DNA from 4 places in the Burkholderia oklahomensis C6786 genome. Region 1 is predicted to be linked to each of the others. Evidence: predicted binding sites of a transcription regulator. Region 1 holds the regulator's gene; each other region holds the start of a gene.
The links. Region 1 encodes FNR, which switches genes on or off when oxygen is low (the NO sensors DNR and NnrR bind a similar motif). Its sites were predicted from a motif close to TTGATNNNNATCAA; they were not measured.
Positions count from the first base shown of each region.

Region 2: a site for FNR is predicted at 4,124-4,137, ahead of BG90_RS29350 (cytochrome C). Genes of this name have one in related genera too.
Region 3: a site for FNR is predicted at 1,360-1,373, ahead of adhP (alcohol dehydrogenase AdhP). Genes of this name have one in related genera too.
Region 4: a site for FNR is predicted at 5,093-5,106, ahead of clpB (ATP-dependent chaperone ClpB). Genes of this name have one in related genera too.

Region 1 covers NZ_CP009556.1:569,045-574,857, forward strand. The annotation lists gene BG90_RS20525 (alpha-hydroxy acid oxidase) at 1-953, shown strand, start outside; gene BG90_RS20535 (LysE/ArgO family amino acid transporter) at 1,320-1,940, opposite strand; gene BG90_RS20540 (LysR family transcriptional regulator ArgP) at 2,048-2,941, shown strand; gene fnr (fumarate/nitrate reduction transcriptional regulator Fnr) at 2,978-3,733, opposite strand; gene BG90_RS20550 (universal stress protein) at 3,883-4,350, opposite strand; gene BG90_RS20555 (hypothetical protein) at 4,774-5,004, shown strand; partial or broken gene BG90_RS33435 (MFS transporter) at 5,391-5,606, shown strand.
Region 2 covers NZ_CP009556.1:2,629,919-2,635,731, reverse strand. The annotation lists gene BG90_RS29365 (patatin-like phospholipase family protein) at 1-81, opposite strand, end outside; gene BG90_RS37645 (hypothetical protein) at 20-502, shown strand; gene mreB (rod shape-determining protein) at 778-1,842, shown strand; gene BG90_RS29355 (c-type cytochrome) at 1,885-2,502, opposite strand; gene BG90_RS29350 (cytochrome C) at 2,554-3,894, opposite strand; gene BG90_RS29345 (hypothetical protein) at 4,241-4,687, opposite strand; gene BG90_RS29340 (hypothetical protein) at 4,684-5,250, opposite strand; gene BG90_RS36555 (hypothetical protein) at 5,186-5,377, shown strand.
Region 3 covers NZ_CP009556.1:960,440-966,252, forward strand. The annotation lists gene BG90_RS22145 (F0F1 ATP synthase subunit alpha) at 1-284, shown strand, start outside; gene BG90_RS22150 (F0F1 ATP synthase subunit gamma) at 281-1,132, shown strand; gene adhP (alcohol dehydrogenase AdhP) at 1,433-2,458, shown strand; gene BG90_RS22160 (hypothetical protein) at 2,905-3,264, shown strand; gene BG90_RS22165 (hypothetical protein) at 3,400-3,909, opposite strand; gene BG90_RS22170 (aromatic ring-hydroxylating oxygenase subunit alpha) at 4,345-5,493, shown strand; gene BG90_RS33580 (FmdB family zinc ribbon protein) at 5,615-5,779, opposite strand.
Region 4 covers NZ_CP009555.1:3,553,927-3,559,739, reverse strand. The annotation lists gene BG90_RS15855 (MerR family transcriptional regulator) at 1-434, opposite strand, end outside; gene BG90_RS35165 (hypothetical protein) at 467-886, opposite strand; gene BG90_RS15850 (ComEA family DNA-binding protein) at 1,151-1,759, shown strand; gene BG90_RS15845 (YidB family protein) at 1,840-2,262, shown strand; gene clpB (ATP-dependent chaperone ClpB) at 2,427-5,024, opposite strand; gene BG90_RS15835 (Rrf2 family transcriptional regulator) at 5,203-5,700, opposite strand.

The DNA.
Region 1 (5,813 bases):
TCGGTCAGCGCTTTGCGTCGCCGTTCGGCATCGCGCCGATGGGCATCCATGCGCTGTCGGTCTATCGCGGCGACGTCGTGTTGGCGCATGCGGCGCAGCGCGCGGGGATCGTCTCCATCATGAGCGGTTCCTCGCTCATTCCGCTGGAAGAAGTTGCCGCCGCCGCACCGGGGACGTGGTTCCAGGCGTACCTGCCGGGAGACGCGAGCCGCATTCGCGCATTGCTCGAGCGCGTCGCGCGTGCCGGCTACAGGACGCTTGTGATCACCGTCGACATTCCGGTGTCCGCGAACCGTGAAAACAACGTGCGCACGGGCTTTTCCACGCCGCTGCGCCCAAGCCTGCGCCTTTTCTGGGACGGACTGACGCGGCCGAGCTGGCTGCTCGGCACCTTCGCGCGCACGCTGCTCAAGCACGGCATGCCCCACTTCGAGAATTCGTTTGCGACACGCGGCGCGCCGATCCTTTCCGCCAACGTGCTGCGGGATTTCTCCGCGCGCGACCACCTCAACTGGACGCATGTGCGGCAAATCCGCCGGCAATGGACAGGCGATCTGGTGATCAAGGGCATCCTCAGCGTCGAGGATGCCGTCATCGCGCGCGAGGCGGGCGCCGACGGCATCATCCTTTCGAACCATGGCGGCCGCCAGCTGGACGGCGCTTCGTCGCCGATGCGGATCCTGCGGGACGTGGTGCAGACGGTGGGCGGCGATTATCCGGTGATGATCGACAGCGGCTTTCGGCGAGGATCGGACGTGCTGAAGGCGCTGGCGCTGGGCGCACGCATGGTGTTCGTCGGGCGGCCCTTCAACTACGCGGCGGCCGTGGCGGGCGAGGCCGGCGTGGCGCATGCGATCCGCCTGTTGCAGGAGGAAGTGGACCGCAACATGGCCATGCTGGGGGCGAACGGATGCGGCCAGCTCACCCCGGACATGCTGATCCGCAAGCGTTAATCGCGTTAGCCAGCCTCGCGCCCGCTCGGTCGCGTCGCCGCCGCGATCGGGCGGGCGGCGCTCATCGACGATTTCGACAGTATTCAGCCAAGCGAAGTATTCGCGCGGACGGCCGCCGCGAATCTTCGGTCGCAACGCGTCATGTGCAGGATCGGCATGCAGCGAGCGGCTTCGCGCGATTGCGATCGTTCCGCGCTTGCGGGCGGGCGTCCGCTGCGTCGACCCGTCGTATATTCGATTCGGCGGCAAACGCCGCGCTGATCGAGCTGCGGGAAATCTCGACGTTTGCATGCGGCGCGCCGACCGCCGCAGCCTGCGACATGCGCGACGCACGCGCTCGCGGGCCGCGCGAAACCCATCACCCCCTCACCGCAACTGCACGGCCGCGAGAAACAGCACCATGCTGCCGATCGCGCCGTCGAGCACGCGCCATGCGAGCGCGCGCTTGAACCACGGCGCGAGCAACCGCGCGCCGTATCCGAGCGCGACGAACCAGATCGCGCTGACCGCCATCGCGCCGATCGCGAACGCGCTGCGCGCGCCTTCCGGCTCGCGCGCGCCGGCCGTGCCGATCAACAGGAACGTGTCCAGATAAACGTGCGGATTGAGCCACGTGAACGCGAGCGTCATCAGCACGATCGGCCATGCGCGCTGCGCGGGCGGCGCGACGGCGGCGCCCGTCGCGTCGAGCGTCGCGTGGCCGGGCTTGAATGCGCGGCGCAGCGCGCTCAGGCCGAACCATGCGAGATACGCGAGGCCGACGTACAGCACCGCGTGAACGAAGGCCGGATAGCGCTCGACGAGCACCGACGCGCCGCCGACGCCCGCGCCGATCAGGATCATGTCCGACAGCGTGCAGAGCAGGATGATCTTGCCGACGTGCGAGCGCATGATTCCTTGCCGAAGGATGAACGCGTTTTGCGCGCCGATGGTGACGATGAGCGATGCGCACAGCATCGCGCCGTGAGAAAAAGCGATCCAGTTCATGTTCGTTGTTGCTTCAGGCGATGGACTAATGGAGCAGGAGGCGCTAGTCTGCGTTGATCGCCTGGGTAAGAAAAGCTAAATCATCTAATGCTGATTAAGGAAAACTGATGCTCGACTACGCGTTGCTCGATGCGCTCGCCGAAGTGATCCGTCACGGCTCGTTCGAACGGGCGGCGAAAGCGCTCAACGTGTCGCCTTCCGCGGTGTCGCAGCGCGTGAAGCTGTTGGAGGAGCGAGTGGGGAGCGTGCTCGTCAAGCGCGGGCAGCCGTGCGTCGCGACGACGTCGGGCGCGCTGTTGTGCCGCCACACCGAGCGCGTGCGGATGCTGGAAGCCGAGCTGTCCGGGCACATGCCCGGATTCGCCGGCGTGGAGACGGGCGCATGGCCGATACTGCGCGTCGCCGTCAACGACGACAGCGTCGCGACCTGGTTCGTCGACGCGGTCGGCCCGTTCTGCGCGGAAAGCGGCACGCTGCTCGATCTCGTGATCGACGATCAGGACTACACGGCGGAGCGGATTCGCGACGGCAGCGTGCAGGGCGCGGTGACGGCACTCGCCGAGCCGATCCAGGGCTGCCGCTCGACGCGCCTCGGCCGCATGCGTTATCACGCGGTGTGCTCGCCCGCGTTCTACGCGCGCTATTTCGGCAAAGGCATCAACCGCGACGCGCTGCGGCGCGCGCCGTGCGTGATGTTCAATCCGAAGGACGGCCTGCAGGCGCGCTTCATCCGGCGCGTGACGCGTGTGGATCTCGATCCGCCGCAGCACTGGATTCCGCACGTCGCCGGCTATCTGCGCGCGTGCGAGGCGGGGCTGGGCTGGGGAATGTGTCCGGAGCGAATGGTCGAGCGTCGGATCGCCGCGGGCGAACTCGTCGATTTGTCGGAAGGAAAGAGCATCGACGTCGAGCTCTACTGGCAGAGCTGGCGATTGTCGATCGGCTGGCTGGACGAGTTCAGCGCGGCGCTCAAGAAGCGCGCCGCGCAGTTTCTCGATTGATTCGATGCGATGCGATGAAAAACGAGCCGCGCCTGGTTACAGGCGGTGGAGGCCGTCGAAATCGACGATGCGGACCATCCGGCCTTGCATCTCGATCAGCCCGCGCTTGTGGAACTTCGACAACGTGCGGCTGACGGTCTCGAGCGTCATGCCGAGATAGCTGCCGATGTCTTCGCGGGTCATCCGCAGGTTGAATTCGTTAGGCGAATAGCCGCGCTTCATGTAGCGCGACGACACGTCGAGCAGGAACGCCGCGACGCGCTCCTCGGCGTTCAACGAGCCGAGCACCATTGTCTGCGACGTCTCGCGGACGATCTGCTCGCTCATCAGCTTGTGCATCCGCAACTGCATCGTGCCGGCTTCCGAGCATAGCGTCTTCAGCGCGCTGTACGGAATCACGCAGACCGAACTGTCTTCGAGCGCGACCGCGGTGCGCGGATGCGCGTCGTCGCAGATGCCGTCGAGGCCGAGCGCTTCGCCCGCGAGATGCAGCCCGGTGACTTGCTCGCGACCGTCGTGGCGTGTGGCGATGGTCTTCAGCGATCCTGAGCGAACCGCGTACACGTTGTCGAAATTATCGCCTTCGCGGAACAGCGTTTCGCCGCGGCGGACCGGGCGCGCGGTGCAGATCACGGATTCGAGGCGCGCGAGCGCCTCGGGGGCGAGCCCTTGGGGCATGCAGAGATGGCGCATCGCGCACGTCGAACAGTGCGCGGCCTGACGCGGTGCCCACGTACTGGAGGCATGGACGGGAGCAGCGGCGGCGGCGGGTCGGGCGACGGGCGTAAGCATGATGGATGGCTCTGAGGTTGAATCGGTAAAGCCATTGTCCCATCGTGGACAAAGCCTGTTTAGCGACAAAACGCCGCGACTCCCCGTGCGATTTCCTTGTTCGGCCGCAACGCGCGGTTGCGGCGAAACATCGCATCCGTTGCGTTCGGTCAGCTGTCCCGATCTTCCGGATGGGCGGCGGACGGGATCAGCAGCACGGGCAGCGCCGAGTGGCGCACGCACTGTTCGGCGACGCTGCCGAGCACGAGCCGTTTGAAACCGCGGCGGCCGTGCGTGCCGAGCACGAGCAGATCGGCGCCGAACGCTTTGGCGCCGTCGACGATGAGCGACGGCACGTCGGCGAGCGACGACGCTTCGCCGATTTTCATCGCGCCCTTCACGCCGGCTTCCTGCATCTTCTGCGCAAATTCCTTCGCCAGATCGTTGCCCTGCTGGAGCAGTTGCGTGCGAAGGATCGACGGATCGTAGCCGGGCACGTTGTAGTAGATCGCAGCGTTTTCCACGATGTAGAAGGGCTGCAATTCCGCGCCGCTCGTCTTCGCGATGTCGAGCGCCGCGTCGAATGCGTGGCGTGCCGTTTCGCTGCCGTCGACTGCGACAAGAATGCGCTGGTACATGATGTCTCCGTGGTGCGGTTGAGAAAAGATCGGCCGTTCGGCCGATCGAGTTTGACGATGTCTTTTTACAAAGTAAACGATTACTGACTACGATGCGGCGAACTGACGCAGCCGAGTAAACGCGGCGTCGGACTTTTCCGGTTTCGATCGAGCGCGGCGGTTTTTTTGCGCGCGATTTGCGTATCGACCGGGTCGGCTCGCGCCGCGTTCCTCGACGCCGTAATAGACTTGGCTGGAACTCGGGCTGGCTCGCCTGCCGACGCGAGCCGATGCTGGTTTGAAACGCATCGGGCGATACCGTTCCCTGTGTTTCGTGCGGCGCTCGATGGAGGACGGCAGGCGTTGGCGCCGGAGATGCGTGTCGATGGGCGTAGCCGCTGCGCCTGCTTGTTCGTTTCGTTCAACCGGAGAAGGAGGAAACCTATGCCGTATGTCGTGCTCGAGTTGCTGACCGAAGACGCCGACCGGTACTCGCTGCCGGACCTGATCGGCGTGGACAGCGCCTCGCCCGATATGCCGCACGTTTGCGAAATGCTGCTCGCGGACGCTCAATGGCCGACGATCCAGGCCTATCTCGATCGGCAGGAACTGCCGTACAAGTTCGCGCGGCCGAGCACGGCGCGGCGGGTTCCTCGTAATAATCCGTGCTGGTAGCGCGGGGCGTTTGGCGCAGGTCGGATCGGCCTGATCTCGTGCGTCGGTCGATCGTTGCCGTGATGTGTTGGGGAAGACGATCGGCTTGTCGCGAAAGCTGCTGTTCTCGATGTGCCGAGACTTTCCCCTTCGTTGCAGTCCCGCGCGAGCGGCTTGCTGACGTTCGTGCCTCCAGCCCTCGGCGGCAAGCCGCTCGCGCTTCATCCATCGACAAGCCGAACGTTAGGCCTGTTGCTTGTCGATCGGCCGGCGCATATCGACGGTTTGCGTTCCATCCGCCTACCGTGCGGCGATCGGTGAAGGCCGGGCAGGTGAAACCCGTCGATGGCGGAGGTCTACGCGAACGCGGCGAATGAATCGACGGCGAAAGAAGGTGCGAACCGCGTCACGCATTGAGGCTGCCGACGCTCCCGAAAAATCTCACCCATGGCGGAATGGGCCAGGTCGGCATGCTCGCGATCCTGCCGTACGTCGCGACGATGATCGGCATGTGCGCGACGTCCTGGCCGCCGGATCGCACCGGCAGGCGGCGGCTCTTCATTGCCGGACCGCTCGTCGGCTTCGCCGCGCGCCTGTTCCTGTCGGTCCGCTGCCAGGCGTCGGGTGAGCGCGAGCCGTTCGTCGCGGGACGGCTCACGTTCACGCCGCCCGCTCGCTGCGAGCGCAGACGGCACGTTTCCACGCGATATATCGCCGATGCGGGTCGCATGCGGCGCGCGCCGATCGAATCAACGCAAGACGACAGACAGTCAATCGGAACCGCGGTCATGAACGACATCCTCCTGCTGGCGTAGAAGCGCGCCCATACC
Region 2 (5,813 bases), 2.1 Mb from region 1:
CGTGCAGACGAATTCGCCCGTGCCGGCCGGCGGCGGCGGCGCGCCTTGGGCGGACGTCGACGCGGCGGACGGATCGGGCAACGCTGAAGCGAGCGTCGCCGGAGCCGGAGCCGGTGCCGCTGTTGCGCCGGCGTTCGTCGCGGCGATCGACGCGGTGTTCGACGCGGTGTTCGACGCGGCCGCCCCGGCTTGCCGGCCGGCGACCCAAGACCACGCGGCCGCTGCGTCCGCGGACGAGGGCGAAGCCGCGGCGGCCGAAGCCGGGGCGAGCGACGCCGCAGCGGGCGTCGCGGCGGCCGTCTTCGCGCCCGGCGCGGCCACCGGCGTTGTCCTTGGCGGTGCCGCGGCTCCCGCCATGATCGTGGAGGCGTCGGCCGCATCGGCGGACGCGGGCCGGCCCGCCGTGACGCAGACGAACAGAATGGCGGCCACGAAGCCGGGAACGCGAAGGCCCGGACGGGCGGTGGAAGCGAGCACCGTCATTATGGTTGCTATGGCGTGATCGGACTGAACAATCGGGAGGGCCGATCCGGAATCGGCAAAAGCGAGAGAGTACCGCTTTTGTCGGGCCGCGACCACGCGTTGTCGCGAACCGCCCTGGCGGGCGGCGCAAAGCGGCCTGGCACTCTATAGAAAATTCACGAAATCTCCTAAAGTATTCAGGCATCCTGCCGCTAAGCGACTGAGTGGATTGTGCTCGTCGCCGGCAACCGGCCCGGGGGGCGGCCGGCGACGCATCCGCAAAATCCTTCCATTCGATTCGATAGAGGCTTCACGATGGCGGCACCCTTTCTCGGAAGGTTCTTTGCGCATAACGTCGCGGTCGATCCGGGCACCGCGAGCACGCAGATCTACGTCCGCGATCGCGGCGTCGTGCTGAATCAGCCGTCGGTCGTCTGCTTCCGCAAGCGGGGCGGCCCGGCGGAGAAGGCGCGCGTCGAGGCGGTCGGCGAGCAGGCGAAGGCGCTCCTCGGGCGCTCGCCCGAGCATCTCGAGGCCGTCAGGCCGCTCAGGCACGGTGTCGTCGCGAACTATCACGCGGCCGAGCAGATGATGCGGCAGTTCGTCGGCATGTCGCACGCGCGCTCGCTGTTCGGGCGGCGCGTCGAGTTCACGATCTGCGTGCCGTCGAACGCGACGGCGGTCGAGCAGCGCGCGATCCGCGAGGCGGCGCTCGCGGCGGGCGCGTCGCGGGTCAGCCTGATCAGCGAGCCGCTCGCCGCCGCGCTCGGCGCGGGGCTGCCGGTGATGGAGGCGGTCGGGTCGATGGTCGTCGACATCGGCGGCGGCACGACCGAGGTCGCGGTGATCGCGCTCGGCGGGATTGTCTATCGCGAGGCGATCCGCGTCGGCGGCGACCAGTTCGACGCGGCGATCGTCAATCACGTCCGCAACGTGTACGGCGTGCTGCTCGGCGAGCATACGGCCGAGCACGTGAAGAAGGTGATCGGCGCCGCGAGCTACCGGGTGCCGCGGGAGTCGATCCACGCGGTCGGGCGCAGCGTCGCGGACGGCCTGCCGCGCACGATTCAGCTCAGCAACCATGACATCGCCGACGCGCTCGCCGCGCCGCTGAACCAGGTGGTGAGCGCGGTGAAGGGCGCGCTCGAGAATGCGCCGCCCGAGCTCATCACGGATATCGCGGATCGCGGCATCGTGCTGACGGGCGGCGGCGCGCTGCTCGCGCATCTCGGCAAGCGGCTCTATGACGAAACGGGGCTCGTCGCGCGGGTCGCCGACGATCCGCTGACCTGCGCGGTGCGCGGCGCCGGCGCGGCGATGGGGCGGGGCGGGTTCGAGGCCGGCGACGAAGACGCGGACGATATCGGCCTGAATCGCTGATTCGGCCGTGTCGTCAAGTGCCCGTCCGCCCGCCGTTCGTCGCTAACGCGACTGCAACCACGCCGCGACGGCCTTCGCCTGATCGGTATTCAGCGTATGCGCAACCGCGCTCATCACGGGCGCATTCGCGCGCGTGCCGTTCTTGAACACCTCGATCTGCCGCAACAGATAGGCTTCGTGCTGCCCCGCGAGCCGCGGGAACGTGCCGACGCCTTGCCCGTTCTGCCCGTGGCACGACGCGCACGCCGGCGTGCCTTGTTCCGGCACGCCATGCTCGAAGATGTCCTGCCCCTTCGCGACGAGCGCCGGATCGCCGGGTTCGCCGGGCGTCGGCTCCTGATGCGAGTAGTAGTCGGCGATCGACGCGATCGTCGCGTCGTCGAGCTGCGACGCGATGGCCCACATGTACGCGCGCGCGTCGGTCTCGCCGCGCGCATGCTCGCGAAAGCCCTTGAGCTGCGCGGTCAGATACTCGTTCGTCTGCGCACTGAGCCGCGGGAACATCGGCGATTCGCTGCGGCCGTGCGCGCCGTGGCAGGCGGCGCAGAGCTGCGCGGCGAGCCGCGCGCCGTCCTGCGCGTGCGCGGAGACGGCGGGCCAGCCGCCGAGCGCGGCGGCGAGCGCCGCGACCCACATCGGTAACACAAGCAGCTTCTTCATGATCGTTCTCGGCGGGGCAAGCGGGTTGGCGATGAATGTGCTCGGTCGACCTCAGAACACGAACCACGCGAGGAAGTACAGCGTGTTGTTGTCGCTCGCGTTTCGGCCGTTGCCGTCGTAGTTGAAGCGCGCCCCGTTGAACTTGAGGAACCATGTGTACTGCAGCGACAGCTTCACCTGCGGGTGCGGCAGATAGTCGAGCTCCGCGATGACGCCTCGCGTGTCCGGACTGCCGTTCGCGCTGCCTGTCACGGGCGTCGGGCCGTACAGCCCCGCATCGGTGTCGCCCGTCGTCGAGAAGTACGCGAGCGTCGCGCCGTACTTGCGCTGGTAGTAGTACGAAGCCTTCGCCTTGAACGTGTTCAGATGATCGGTCGGATTGGCCGGCGTCGGCCCCGCGCCGATGCCCCCGCTCGGGAAGCTCGCGCTCCAGTTCTGCTTCTCGTGGATGAACGCGAGCTGCGTCGTGAACGCGTGCGACAGCGTCAGATATTGATATTGCGCGTCGAGCGCGATGTCGATGAAGCGGTCGGTCGGCGTCGCGGGCATCGTGTTGTCCGGATACACGTCCGCGATCAGGCCGAACGTGCCGAGCATCAGCGAATGCGGGCCCCATTCGCGGTTGTACGCGACGCGCCAGTACGGATTCGCGCCACGCAGCCGCTTAACGCCGCCCGGCGTGCTGATGTCCTGGCCGGTGCGGAACACCGAGAACATCTGATCGGCAGTCCGATATAAGCCGACTTCCGCATAGATGCTGCGCTGCCAGAACGCGTATGCGGCGAAGCCCGCGACCTGCTGCGCGAGTCCGCCGTCGATCAGCGTGCTTGCCGTCGGCGTGAGCGATACGCTGCTCGACGCGTACGGATAGCCGAACGCCGGCGTGCTGTTCCAGACGTCGGAGACGGTCGGGTTGTTGTTGACCGTGACGCCGTAGATGAAGTCGATGTCGTCGCGGGTGAAATGTCCGGCTGCGCGGATATCGGTGTTGTCGATGCCGCTGTGGTGCGCGATGCCGTCGTACGTCCACTGCGCGAACGCGCCGACCGGACCCGCGATGCGGCCGCCGTAGAACAGGCTCGCCTGCTGCAGCACGACGTCCTGATTGCGGACGAAGTCGTAGTTCCGGTTGTCGATCGAACGAGTGTTGGTTTGCGATAGCTGCACCATGCCCGCGAGCGGGATCGTGAACTTGTTCGACAGCGTGTAGCCCGTCAGCTTGAAGAAGCGTCCGAACGGCGTGAGCTCCGGAAAGCTCACGTGACAGGCGACGCAGGCGAGCCCGGTTTGTCTCGCGAACGCCGGTACCGCAGCGGCGTCGTTCGACAGGAACAGCACCCCGGACACGCATGCGAGTATTGCGGCGAGACCGCGACGGATGCGATTTAACATACCGCCCCCCCTTCTTGTTTCTCGTTAGGGCTAGTCGAACAGGTTCCCGTTTAGGAACAGCCTTTTTTACTAGGCATTCCAATGGGTGTTTTTACCGATGTCCTTTGCAATTATCTATTTTCTTTCAAAATCATTTCGATTTTTTAAAATTAGTCGTGATGCTAACTAATTGTTCGATGAATCGATCGGTATCGGTGATTCGAATGTAAGAGCGCCGCATTCATGGAAATTGATTTGGATCAGCCGTCGAAGGTCGTTGCCATGGGCTTTGGCGTTTACGCAACACGACGAGCGAAGCGCCGAGCATGTCGAAGGGAGCGCGACGCTCCTCTCGACATGCACGCGGCTACTTGCCCTGCAGCAGATCCATGAACGGCGGGAAGGTCAGCAGGATGCCGAACGTCAACAGCACGAAGGCGATGGCCGTGACGCGGCCGAGCGCGACCGATTTCGCGTTCCACCAGCGCGACAGCACGGCCCACGACAGCAGCCAGACGACGATCGCGCTCGTCGTCACGCCCGAAAGCGGCCCGGTGGGTTTGTAGAACGTGAAGAAATGCGCAATCGAGCGGAATGCGTCGCCGGCGAGCGCGAAGAGCCCGACCGCGAAGCAGCCGATGCCGGCTGCGAGAATGGCGGCGGCGGCCGGACCGTTCGGCAGTACGTCGGCCGAAGCGGGTGCGTTCGCGTGCGACGAGGCGGTCGCCGGCTCGTTCACGACGGATGACTGACGTTGTCCTGCGCCAGCGGTCTGCTGCGCGGCGGTGCGCGGATGAGAGGTATGCATCTTCATTCTCCCGTCATGAGATGGATGGCGGCGCCGCCACGGACCGGCGCGTACTTGTTGAGGAACGCGCCGAATGCGCCCGCGACGCCCGTCGCGATGAACGCGACGACGGTGAATGCCAGCACCGCGCTGCGAATCCGGCGTTGCTTGCCGAGCGCGGGGCCGTACTTGCCGAACACGTAGGCGACCATCGTCATCGCGATCGGCGCGAGCCAGGCGACGTGCTCCTTCCATTCCATCCCGAGGCTGTGCCAGCCCGACGTGTCGCGGCTCGACATCAACAGACGCTGCGGATAATTCGAGAGATCGGTCAGGCCGGCGGGCGGCACTGCGCGATACCACGGATAGACGACGTATGCGCCGGAAAACACCGTTGCCCACGCGAGGATCACCATCGCCGACAGATAGATCATCAGCAGCCGGTGCTCGCGCGGCGTGGGCACGGCGGACACGCCGAGCGCGGACATCCGATAGAGTTCGGCGAGCGCGCCGGAAAAGGCGAGCATGAACAACGCGCCGAATCCCATTCCGTGCAGTACCGTCAGCAAGTCTCGTAACGAAATTTCCATCATGGCCTCCGTTCATGTGGCGGGTGTCGTTTTCATCGTGTCGGACGGCGGGCTTTCTGCCTTGAGGCAGATCAATATAAATAATGAGATTAATATCTATTCGAATGCCGAAGTAAATTTTCAATAATTAAGAGGCGCTCGGGTTTATTGTTTGTCGGATTTTCGACATCAAAATGAAATGATCGGAAGGATCGGTGAAGATGAAAGCGCGCGGTGGGCGCGCGTTGCCGATCCGGGCGTGAGCATGCAGTGCGTCGGCTGGCGGGCGCGTTCGCGCGGCGGGTGACGCGGCCGGTGGGGGCCGTCGGCGCATGGAGGCACGTCGATCAGGCGCCGTGTCGGCGCATCGACCCATTAACCTATCTTCCCGCAGCCCGCAGCCCGCAGCCCGCAGCCCGCAGCCCGCAGCCCGCAGCCCGCAGCCCGCAGCCCGCAGCCCGCAGCCCGCAGCCCCATAGCCCCATAGCCCAGTCGATCCATCGATCGGCCGATCCCTCGACTCGCCAATCCCTCCGACAGCGCCTCGCCAAAGACCGCAAAATCGGCGAAATACGCGTGATCGG
Region 3 (5,813 bases), 390 kb from region 1:
CGGCGGATCGCGCGGCGGGACACATGCGCGCGGAAGACGCGGCGGGCGACGTCGGCGGCGCGCCCGATCGTTCGTTCGATCGTTCGCTCGACCGCTCGCTCGATGGCGACGCCGGAACCGAAGCCGAAGGCGACGCTGAAGCCGACGCCAACGCGAAAGCCAACGCCGACGCGAAAGCCAAACCCGAAGCCAAGCCCGAAGCCAAACCCGAAGCCAAACCCGAAGCCAAACCCGAAGCCAAACCCGAAGCCAAACCCGAAGCCGACCCGGAGCGCAAGCGATGAGCGACAAGCTCGCCGCGATCGAAGCGCGCACCGACACCGCGCGCCAGTTGCAGACGGTGATCGGCGCGATGCAGGGCGTCGCCGCCGCGCGCGCGCACGAGGCGCAGCAGCGCTTGCCGGGGATCCGCGCATCGGCGGCGACGGTCGGCGCGGCGATCGGCGATGCGCTGTCGGCCGGCGCGCCTTCGCTCGAAGCCGCGGCCGCGCGACGCGGCGCCCCGCGCGCGCGGCTCGTCATCGTGCTGTGCAGCGAGCAGGGCTTCGTCGGCGCGTACAACGCGCAGCTGATCGAATATGCGACGCGGCCCGATGCGGCGGCCGCGACGCGCGAATACATGATGGTCGGCACGCGCGGCGCGATGCTCGCCGAGGCGGGCGGCGTGCCGCTCGTCTGGAGCACGCCGATGGCGTCGCACGCGGACGACGTCGTGCACCTCGCGAACCGGATCACCGACGCGCTGTACGCGCATCTCGCCGAGCGCGGCGCGCAGCCGGTGTCGATCGTCCACGCGATGCCGGCCGCGGCGCAGCGGCTCGACGTGATCGAGCGCCGCCTGCTGCCGTTCGACTACACGCGCTTCGACACCGAGCCGCGCGCACAGCCGCCGCTCGTGCATCTGCCGCCCGCGACGCTGCTCGCGGAGCTCGCGCAGGCATACGTGTTCGTCGAGCTGTGCGATGCGGCGATGCTCGCGTTCGCGGCGGAGAACGAAGCGCGCACGCGCGCGATGATCGCCGCGCGCGAATCGGTCGAGCGCACGCTCGGCGAGCTGTTGCAGGCCTACCGGATCGCACGGCAGGACGAGATCACGGCGGACATCGTCGAATTGGCGTCGAGCGCGTTGTGAATGCGGTTGCGCCGCGCCCGCGCCCCGCGCGCTGAAACGACCGGCGTCCGTGGCTGAGCGCGACGCATGCACGTGCGCGGTGAGCGCTGCGCGCGACGCGGGCGCGCGCATGCACGGCGAACGGCCGCACGCCCACCGGATCGCGGGCCGCCGCGCGCGACTGCGCGCGGCGACATCCCGCAACGGGAGCGAATCGTCAACGAGACCGCGCGGCGCGCCGGGCGCGGTTGACGCACGTCAATGACCGGCGCCATGCGTGATCGATACTCGATCGGTCATCGAACCAACCAGGAGCGACTGATGGCGCAATACATGAAAGCGGCGGTGGTGCATGAATTCGGCGAACCGCTTCGCATCGAGGAAGTCCCCGTGCCGACGCCCGGACCGGGCCAGATTCTCGTGAACATCAAGGCATCGGGCGTGTGCCACACCGATCTGCACGCGGCCGACGGCGACTGGCCCGTCAAGCCGACGCTGCCGTTCATTCCGGGACACGAGGGCGTCGGCTTCGTCGCGGCGGTGGGCGAAGGCGTCAAGCACGTGAAGGAGGGCGATCGCGTCGGCGTGCCGTGGCTCTATACCGCGTGCGGCCATTGCGAGTATTGCCAGACCGGCTGGGAGACGCTGTGCCACGAGCAGCAGAACACCGGCTATTCGGTGAACGGCAGCTACGCGGAGTACGTGGTCGCCGATCCGAACTACGTCGGCCATTTGCCGAGCAACGTCGCGTTCGACGAGATCGCGCCGATCCTGTGCGCGGGCGTGACCGTCTACAAGGGCATTCGCGTGACCGACACGCGCCCCGGCCAATGGATCGCGATTTCGGGGATCGGCGGGCTCGGGCACGTCGCGGTCCAGTATGCGAACGCGATGGGGCTGCACGTCGTGGCGGTCGACGTCGCGCCGGAGAAGCTCGAGCTCGCACGCAAGCTCGGCGCGAAGTTCGTCGTCGACGCGTCGACGAGCGATCCCGCCGCGGTGATCCAGAAGGAAATCGGCGGCGTGCACGGCGTGCTGGTGACGGCCGTGTCGCGCGGCGCGTTCGCGCAGGCGCTCGGGATGGTGCGGCGCGGCGGGACGGTCGCGCTGAACGGGCTGCCGCCCGGCGATTTTCCGCTGCCGATCTTCTCGACGGTGCTGAACGGCATCACGGTGCGCGGCTCGATCGTCGGCACGCGACGCGATCTGCAGGAGTCGCTCGATTTCGCGGCCGAAGGGCTCGTTCGCGCGCATATCCATCGCGACAAGCTCGAGAACATCAACGACATATTCGCGTCGCTGCGGGCGGGGAAGGTTGACGGACGGATCGTGTTGACCGGGGAGTGAGGTGAACGGCGCGGGCGGCGGGACCGCCTGCGCTGGACGGATCGGGCATCGCCTCGGATTTTGCGCCTCCTCTGGCGCCTGTCGTGGCGCAAGCCGGAGCGTTTCGCGAGGACGCTCGGCATCGGGATGAGATGAAGGCGTGAAGAATCGAGGCGAAGCTTCCCGGGCATTCGATCATGATGGCGTCGCGGGACAAGCGGAAATAAAATGATCAATTGACGGCGGCGCACTACGCGATGCGCGCGCAGTGCGCCGCTTTCGATGCCGGATCGACGATTGCCGCCCGAGCGGCAGGCGTTCGAGCGATGACGAGGGTGTAACGAGTCGGCGCTGCTTGTCGATACTGCCGACGAACAATTCAAAAAAACATGTGCCAAATAAGAATCCATGTCGACCAGCGCACGCTGGCGTTTTACGGGGTGAGTCACGCGGAATTCGAGAGAAGATTGCGCGACGAACTTGCTTTCACCGAATCGATGGGTTGCGAGATCGACGTCGTACCGGATGCCCGGGATACGGATCACATTCAGTTTCCGGAAGCATGCACGATGATTTCTGCACTCGGAATCGCGCCGGAAGATCTGGAGGAATTGAAGCGCGGCGTTCATCGCGCGTGGGAAGGCATTCCGAAGACATTCTCGCAAGGCGGGGCGCGGTACCGAATCCTGCCGGCGGCGGACGGCGGTTGCGCAATCATTGACGAGACGCGACCCGAAGCCCCGATTTTCGCGGGCGCGTGGTACCACGTCGTGCGATTCCTGCGATTGACGTTCGCGCGCTCCGGACATCAGGACGATTCTCGCTAGACCGCCGTATCTGGCGGACGCCGTCACGAAGGACGGGCTGCGCCCGTCGTCCGGGGCATGCCGCGCGGCGCATCGTCGGCGCGCGGTGCGCTTCGGCATGCGCGCGGGCTCGTCGTCGCGGCGTTCCGCTTCGTATCAAGGAAAGGCGGGAATAGTCGGATCGGTCCCTTCCAGATGGGCATCCGGATGATGCTGCTTGATCAGCGCCTCGATTTCCTCGACGCGGTCGCGGTGGACGTCGATCATCATCAGCAATTCGCCATTCTCGACGGCGTCCTCGAAGTGTTTCAGCCGGGTATTCGGCACACTCACGCCGATCATCGTGCCGACCCACGCGCCGAACCCCGCGCCGGCGATCGCAAACGCGACTACCGCGCCGCCCGCGATCGTGAGGCCGGCGGGCGGAAACGCGATCGCGGCCAAGCCCGCGAGCGCGCCGGTGACGCCGCCGGCAGCGGTTCCACGAGCGAGCGCGGGCAGCAGATCGCTGCTTTGGGCGATCGACGCTTCGGGCAGATTCTCCAGCGGAATCCTGTCGTTCGCGACGACGTGAATGCGCCGCCATTCGATGCGCTTGAGCAACAGTTCGTCGACGATCATTCGTGCCGTGTCCGCGTCGGGCAGCAGGAAATAGATCCGTCTCATGATGACCTCTGTCAGGGTTCGCCTGAACGCATGCGTCGGACCTGTGATTTCGATGACGTTCTACCCGGCGAGCCGCCTGCGCGATAGGCTTGTTTTTTCGTGGTTTATGTAACGAAGTCTAGGTGAAACGCAAGCTTCGGCAAGGCTCGTGCTGCGCGGTTGCCGGGCACGCAGGAGCGTGCCGGCGCGCCCGGTTTGCGTCGCGCGTTCCGGCGATTTGTCGAGTTCTTCGTAGATCTGCGGGGAGACGAAGGTCGCTTATCGGTCCACATCGGCACTTCATCGCGGATCCGTACCGGTGAGTGATTGAATTCGCCATAGAAAACGGACCTTCATCCCTCCCCGATTCGCGTAGACTGCATCGGATCTCCCGTTCGCTCATTCTTTTGCTTGTGGCGACGGTCGAAGCTCCCGTTATGCAAGGAGGCGTCACGCATGCATGCAGGCCCTTTGCTGGATAGCAGCGCCATCGATCCGGTCGCCAGCGCACCCGTGCGCGACTTGCGCCGCGTGCCTATCCATCCCGATCACTGGTATCCACTGGCGTGGTCGAATGAGGTCAAGCGGGGCAAGGCCCTCGGGGTGCACTTTGCCGGCGATCCGATCGTGCTGGTGCGTACCCGGTCCGGCACGATATTCGCGCTGGAAGACCGTTGCGCACACCGACAGGTTCCGCTGCACGCGGGCGTGGTGGAAGGCGAGTCCATCCGCTGCGGCTATCACGGCTGGACCTATGACTGCAGCGGCCACTGCGTCGACGTGCCATACATTGGCCGAGCGCGCCTGCCCAACGGCGTGCGTGCCTATCCGTGCCGCGAGGCGCACGGTCTGATCTTTGTCTTTCCCGGTGATGCGGCGCTTGCCGAAGAGCGGCCGCTGCCCGCGCTGGCTTCGGCGGCGGACAAGGCGTACAAGACGCGCCGTTTTGGCCGCGAGGTCAAGTGCCACTACTCGTTCATGCACGAGAACCTGATGGATATGAACCACCAGTTCCTGCACCGGCGGCGGATGGGTCAGATGCGCGCGCGTTCCCTCGGCCGCAGTCGCGGCGAGGACTGGGTGGAAGTGAAGTACACGTTCGCGCGCATGGCAGGCAAGCAGCCAGTGGGCGAGGCGCTGGTGTTTGGCGCCAGCAAGCAGCGCGGCGAGCAGGACGACAAGGACGTGATGACGGTGCGCACCGGCTATCCGTACCAGACCCTGCAGATCCGCTCGGGCGACGGCACGTTGGTGATGGACCTGTGGATCGTCTATGTACCGCTCGATGCGGCGCAGCGCACCAACCGCACGTTTGGCCTGCTTTCCATCCGCAAGCCCGGCATTCCGTTTGTGCTGGACCTGGCATGGCCGCTGCTGGTCTGGTTCACGGAACGCATCTTCGAGGAGGACCGCTGGATCGTCGAGCGCGAGCAGGAGGCCCACGACAGGCAGGGCGCGGACTGGAACCACGAGGTGTTTCCGGTCATCAACGAGTTGCGCGACCTGCTGCGCAATTGCGGCGGGCGCACCGTGATACCGATCCGAGAGGCGGCGACACGGCCTGACGCCGAGGCCAATGTGGCAGTGAGGGCGAATGACGCCTGATGGCCGGTCACGCTTAGCTGGCGCACAAGTTTCATACGCCGCCGCTTACCCACCGGGCAGCCGTCCCTTGCTTCGAGAAGGATCGCCCGTCAAAAAGCGAACGGATGGTGGTGGGCGGCGTTCAGCTTTTTCTCGACGTCTTTGCGACAAACGGCGTCGGTATGTGTTGAACCTGTTCGCTTCCGCACTTGGGGCAGTTCGGATGAGCGGTTTCATGCTCCGCGAGATGTTCAACGTGTTCGAACGTCTCGCCGCACTTCTCGCAACGGTATTGGTAAGTCGGCATGGCATCTCTCCAGCACGGAACCTGCACGTGCTGC
Region 4 (5,813 bases), on a different replicon from region 1:
CGTTCGTCCTTGTCCGGTTGGGGTTGAGTCGCCTGTCGAATCGCGTCGCGCTCGGCCCGCTCGTAGTACGCGATCTTGTCGACGATCGCGTCGAGGTTCGTCTGCAGCGCGTCGATCTGCACCCGCACCGCGTCGCGATGCGCGGCGAGAAGCGCACGCCGCTCGCCGATCGTCGCGTCGCCCTGCGCGCGCAGCTCGGCGAACGCCTGCATCCCGGCGATCGGCATCCCGGTCGCCTTCAGGCGCATCACGAAGCGCAGCCAATCGAGATCGGCGGGCGCGTATAGCCGGTGCCCCGACTGCGTGCGCGAGATCGACCGCAGCAAACCGGCCTGCTCGTAGTAGCGCAGCGTGTGCGTCGATACGCCAACGAGCGCGGCGACCTGGCCGATCGTCAATGCGCGCTGGGATGTTTGCTTCGATGCGTTCGACATGACGTTCTCAAGGTTAGGACTTAGAGTGCACTCTAAGTCAAGCGGTGCGTGATGGCCAGCGGTGGCATGGTTCGAATCGCCTCGCGCCGACGAAGGGCGCGCTGCCGGCGAGAACGGGCGCCGACGAATGAGCCGGCGGAGGTCTGGGCGCCCCGGCGAGCCGCAGCCGATATCCGAAACCTGCGGATCTCGGTCGGCGGGATTCGTGATTGCCGATTGCTTCCCGATGCCTGGCCTTCGATTTCCTGTGGGCGGCTGCGCCATATCTTCGGATGCGTCGCTTTCGTTTTTGCGCTTGCGGTCTTCGGCTTTCCGTTTTCGGCGATCGGCTTGCGGCGATCGGCTTGCGGCTTGCGGCTTGCGGCTTGCGCACGATGCCCGACAAACGGCCAACCGCCAACGATGCGCGACGGACGAGACATGACGCGCGGCCCGTTCGTGATGCCAAGCAACGCCCACCGCCGCCAGCCGCTTCGATACGCGCCACACCGCCCGCTCGCCCCCGTCCGGCCCGATTTCCGTCAAAGATGGTAAAAACCCGCCCGCACGCACCGCCGCAGCCTTTACAGTGTCGCCGTCGGTGCGCAACATTGCCCCCGCTGTCTTAAAAAGGGCACGCATTTGTCCTATGCTTGAACGCAACGCCCGGCCCGAGCCGCGCGCCGGCGTCCGTTCCGACAGCCATTCATCCGTTTCATCACAAGGGAGCCCCCGCCATGCTGAAAAAGCTGCTGATGCTGGTCATCGCACTGTCGCTTTCGCTGACTGCAGCGTTCGCCGCCGCGGTCGAAGTCAATACCGCCGATCAGGCGGCGCTCGAATCGGTGAAGGGCCTCGGCCCGGTGAAGTCGAAGGCGATCATCGACGAGCGCGCGAAGAACGGCCCGTTCAAGGACGCCGACGATCTCGCGAACCGCGTGAAGGGCCTCGGCACGAAGTCGGTCGCCAATCTCGAAGCGGCGGGCTTGACGGTCGGCGGCTCGTCGACGCCGCCGGCGGGCGCGAAAGCGAAGACCAGCACGGCGAAGCCGGCCGCGGCCACGACGAGCGCCGCACCGGCGCCGACTCCGGCCACGACGACCGCAACCCCCGCACCGTCCGCGACGACTCCGACGCCTGCCGCGACCACGCCGGCGACGGCGGCGAGCATGCCGGCCGCGAAGAAGACGCGCGCATCGAAGAAGAAGGAAAAAGCCGCAGCCGCGGCGAGCGCCGCGACCGACGCGAGCGCGCCGGCCGCCGCGTCGTCGACGAAGGCGAAGGGCTCGAAGAAGGGCAAGAAGAACAAGGCGGCGACGCCCGCGTCCGCTGCATCGGGCGCATAAGTCGGGCGCCGCGCGTCGCGCGCGGCGTCCTCGTTCCACCGGCGCCGTTCGCGGCGCCGCCTCAACCTAGCAGGTGAATCATGGGTCTACTCGACATCGTTGGCGGTCTGATCGGCGGCCAAGGCGGCAATCAGAACGCACTCGTCAGCGCCGCGCTGGAGTTCATCAACAACCAGCCGGGCGGCCTGAACGGCCTCATCGAGAAATTCAACGCGGGCGGCGCGGGCGGAATCATCGGCTCGTGGATCGGCACCGGCGAAAACCAGCCGATCTCGCCGGAGACGCTGCAGAACGTGCTCGGCTCGGACACGGTCGGCGCGCTCGCGCAGAAGATCGGCATCGATCCGCAGCAGGCGTCCGGCATCCTCGCGCAGGTGCTGCCGCACGTCGTCAACGGCGCGACGCCGAACGGCGAAGTGCCGGCGAACGGCCAGCTCGACACGTCGAACGTGCTCGGCACGCTGTCGCAGCTCGCGGGCCTGTTCGGCAACAAGCAGGCCTGAGCGGCGGCGCACGGCATCGCGTGCGGCGCCGACGGCGACCCGCGCGATGCGCCCCCGCGGCGGCCGCCGAAACGCGCCGCCGATAAAAAAACACCCCGCTCGCGCGGGGTGTTTGCTTTGGCGAGCCGGACGAAACGCCGGCCCGCCCGGCCTGAGCGCGGCGATCAATGCACGACGCGCTCGAACACGAACTTGCCGTCCTGCACGTCGACCGGGATCACGTCCTTCGGACCGAAGCGGCCCGCGAGGATGAGCTTCGCGACCGGATTCTCGATCTCCTGCTGGATCGCGCGCTTGAGCGGCCGCGCGCCGAAGAGGGGATCGTAGCCGACCTTGCCGATCTGCTCGAGCGCCGACTCGGACACGTCGAGCGCCATGTCGAGCTTCGCGAGCCGTTCGTGCAGACGCGCGAGCTGGATCTTCGCGATCGACTGGATGTTGCTGCGATCGAGCGCGTGGAACACGACGACGTCGTCGATCCGGTTCAGGAATTCGGGGCGGAAATGCTGCTTGACCTCGCCCCACACCGCGTCCTTGATCTCTTCCTGCGATGAGCCCGACATCGCCTGGATCAGCTGCGAGCCGAGGTTCGACGTCATCACGATCACCGTGTTCTTGAAATCGACGGTGCGCCCCTGCCCGTCCGTCATCCGGCCGTCGTCAAGCACCTGCAGGAGCACGTTGAACACGTCCGGATGCGCCTTCTCGATCTCGTCGAGCAGGATCACGCTGTACGGCTTGCGGCGCACGGCTTCGGTCAGATAGCCGCCCTCCTCGTAGCCGACGTAGCCGGGCGGCGCGCCGATCAGCCGCGCGACGCTGTGCTTCTCCATGAACTCGCTCATGTCGATGCGGATCAGATGCTCTTCGGTATCGAACAGGAAGCCGGCGAGCGCCTTGCACAGCTCGGTCTTGCCGACGCCCGTCGGGCCGAGGAACAGGAACGAGCCGTACGGACGGTTCGGATCGGACAGGCCCGCGCGCGAGCGACGGATCGCGTCGGCGACCGCGTCGATCGCCTCGTTCTGGCCGACGACGCGCTCATGCAGCTTCTCTTCGATGTGCAGGAGCTTTTCGCGCTCGCCCTGCATCATCCGCGACACCGGAATGCCCGTCGCGCGCGACACGACCTCGGCGATCTCCTCCGCACCGACCTGCGTGCGCAGCAGACGCGGCCGCGTCGGGTTGTGCTGCTCGCTTTCCTCCGCCTGCGTGACCTGCTTGTGGCGCGCCTCGAGCTGCGGCAGCTTGCCGTACTGGAGCTCGGCGACCTTCTCGAGCTTGCCTTCGCGCTGCAGCCGCGTGATGTCGGCGCGCACCTTGTCGATCTCTTCCTTCAGCTGCGCGCTGCCCTGCACGGCCGCCTTCTCGGCCGTCCAGATCTCTTCGAGATCCGCGTACTCGCGCTCGAGCCGCCGGATTTCCTCTTCGATCAATTGCAGGCGTTTTTGCGACGCTTCGTCCTGCTCCTTCTTCACCGCTTCGCGCTCGATCTTCAACTGAATCAGACGGCGATCGAGCCTGTCCATTTCTTCGGGCTTCGAATCGATTTCCATCTTGATCTTCGACGCGGCTTCGTCGATCAGGTCGATCGCCTTGTCGGGCAGGAAGCGGTCGGTGATGTAGCGATGCGACAGCTCCGCCGCGGCGACGATCGCCGGGTCGGTGATCTCGACGCCGTGGTGCAGCTCGTACTTCTCCTGCAGCCCGCGCAGGATCGCGATCGTCGCCTCGACGCTCGGCTCGTCGACGAGCACCTTCTGGAAGCGGCGCTCGAGCGCGGCATCCTTTTCGATGTACTTGCGGTATTCGTCGAGCGTGGTCGCGCCGATGCAGTGCAGCTCGCCGCGCGACAGCGCCGGCTTCAGCATGTTGCCCGCGTCCATCGCGCCTTCGGCCTTGCCCGCGCCGACCATCGTGTGGATCTCGTCGATGAAGACGATCGTGCGGCCTTCGTCCTTCGCGATGTCGTTGAGCACCGCCTTCAGGCGCTCCTCGAACTCGCCGCGATACTTCGCGCCCGCGAGCAGCGCGGCCATGTCGAGCGACAGCACGCGCTTGTTCTTCAGCGTCTCGGGCACCTCGCCGTTGACGATCCGCTGCGCGAGCCCTTCGACGATCGCCGTCTTGCCGACGCCCGGCTCGCCGATCAGCACCGGGTTGTTCTTCGTGCGGCGCTGCAGGATCTGGATCGAGCGGCGGATCTCGTCGTCGCGGCCGATGACGGGATCGAGCTTGCCCGCGCGCGCGCGCTCGGTCAGGTCGACCGTGTATTTCTTCAGCGCCTCGCGCTGGCTTTCCGCGTCCGCGCTGTGCACTTGCGAGCCGCCGCGCACCGCGGCGACCGCGGACTCGAGCGCCTTGCGCGTGAGCCCGTGCTGGCGCGCGAGACGGCCCGCCTCGCCCCGGTCGTCGGCAACGGCGAGCAGGAACATCTCGCTCGCGATGAACGTGTCGTTGAGCTTCTGCGCTTCCTTGTCGGCCTGGTTCAGGAGGCCCGCGAGCTCGCGGCCGACCTGGATGTCGCCGCCCGTGCCCGTCACTTGCGGCAGGCGCGAGATCGCTTCGTTGAGCGCGCCTTGCAGCGCCTGGATGTGCACGCCCGCGCGCGACAGCAGCGCGCGCGCGGAGCCGTCCTGCTGCGCGATCAGCGCGGCGAGCACGTGAACGGGTTCGATGTATTGGTTGTCGCGCCCGGCGGCGAGACTTTGCGCGTCCGCGAGCGCCTCTTGGAATTTGGTGGTGAGCTTGTCGATTCTCATGAATGAGACCTCCATTGCGAATAGCAACCAAATGAGGATGGTTATCCGCCTTTCAAGCCGGTTTTTTATTGAGGCACAGCAAAGGGACGCGCCACGCGGGCGCGTGACGGCAACGAGAACGCGCGCGGCGGTGACGCGGCCGCGCGCGCGAAAAGCGTCGGGAAAGCGCCGCGCGGCGTCAGCCGGCGACGGTCACCGGCACGCGGAGGTCGGCCGCGGGCACGATCCGCACGGGAGTGAGGCCGAGCAGCGCGGCAAGCTGCGACGCCGGCTGCGAAAGCTCGCCGATCGTGTGCTTGTCGAGCTCCGCGAAGAACGCGTCGCGAGCGGCCGCGAACACGCCCTTGAGCCGGCACGCCGACTGGATCACGCAGCTGCGGTGCGACTCGGACTCGTCCGCGAAGCAGCCGACGAGCGCGAAATCGTTTTCGGTCTTGCGCACGACTTCGCCGACCGTCAGCGCGGCGGACTGCGCGTTCAGGCGCAAGCCGCCGTTGCGGCCGCGCACCGTCTCGATCCAACCGAGCTCGCCGAGCTGCTGCACCACTTTCATCAAATGGTTCTTGGAAATGCCGTAGGCATCCGAGATCTCCTGGATCGTCGACAAGCCCTCGCCCCGGACAGCGAGGAACAACATGACGCGCAAAGAGTAGTCGGTGTAGTCGGTTAGTCTCATTACGAAATGGATGTTGTGTCAGTGCGATCGGCGCCCGCGCGAAGACCGCGCGTCTGCCATTGCCGATCCGACGACCGCGTCATAAGATGCAAGCCGTCAGCACTTTTATTGAG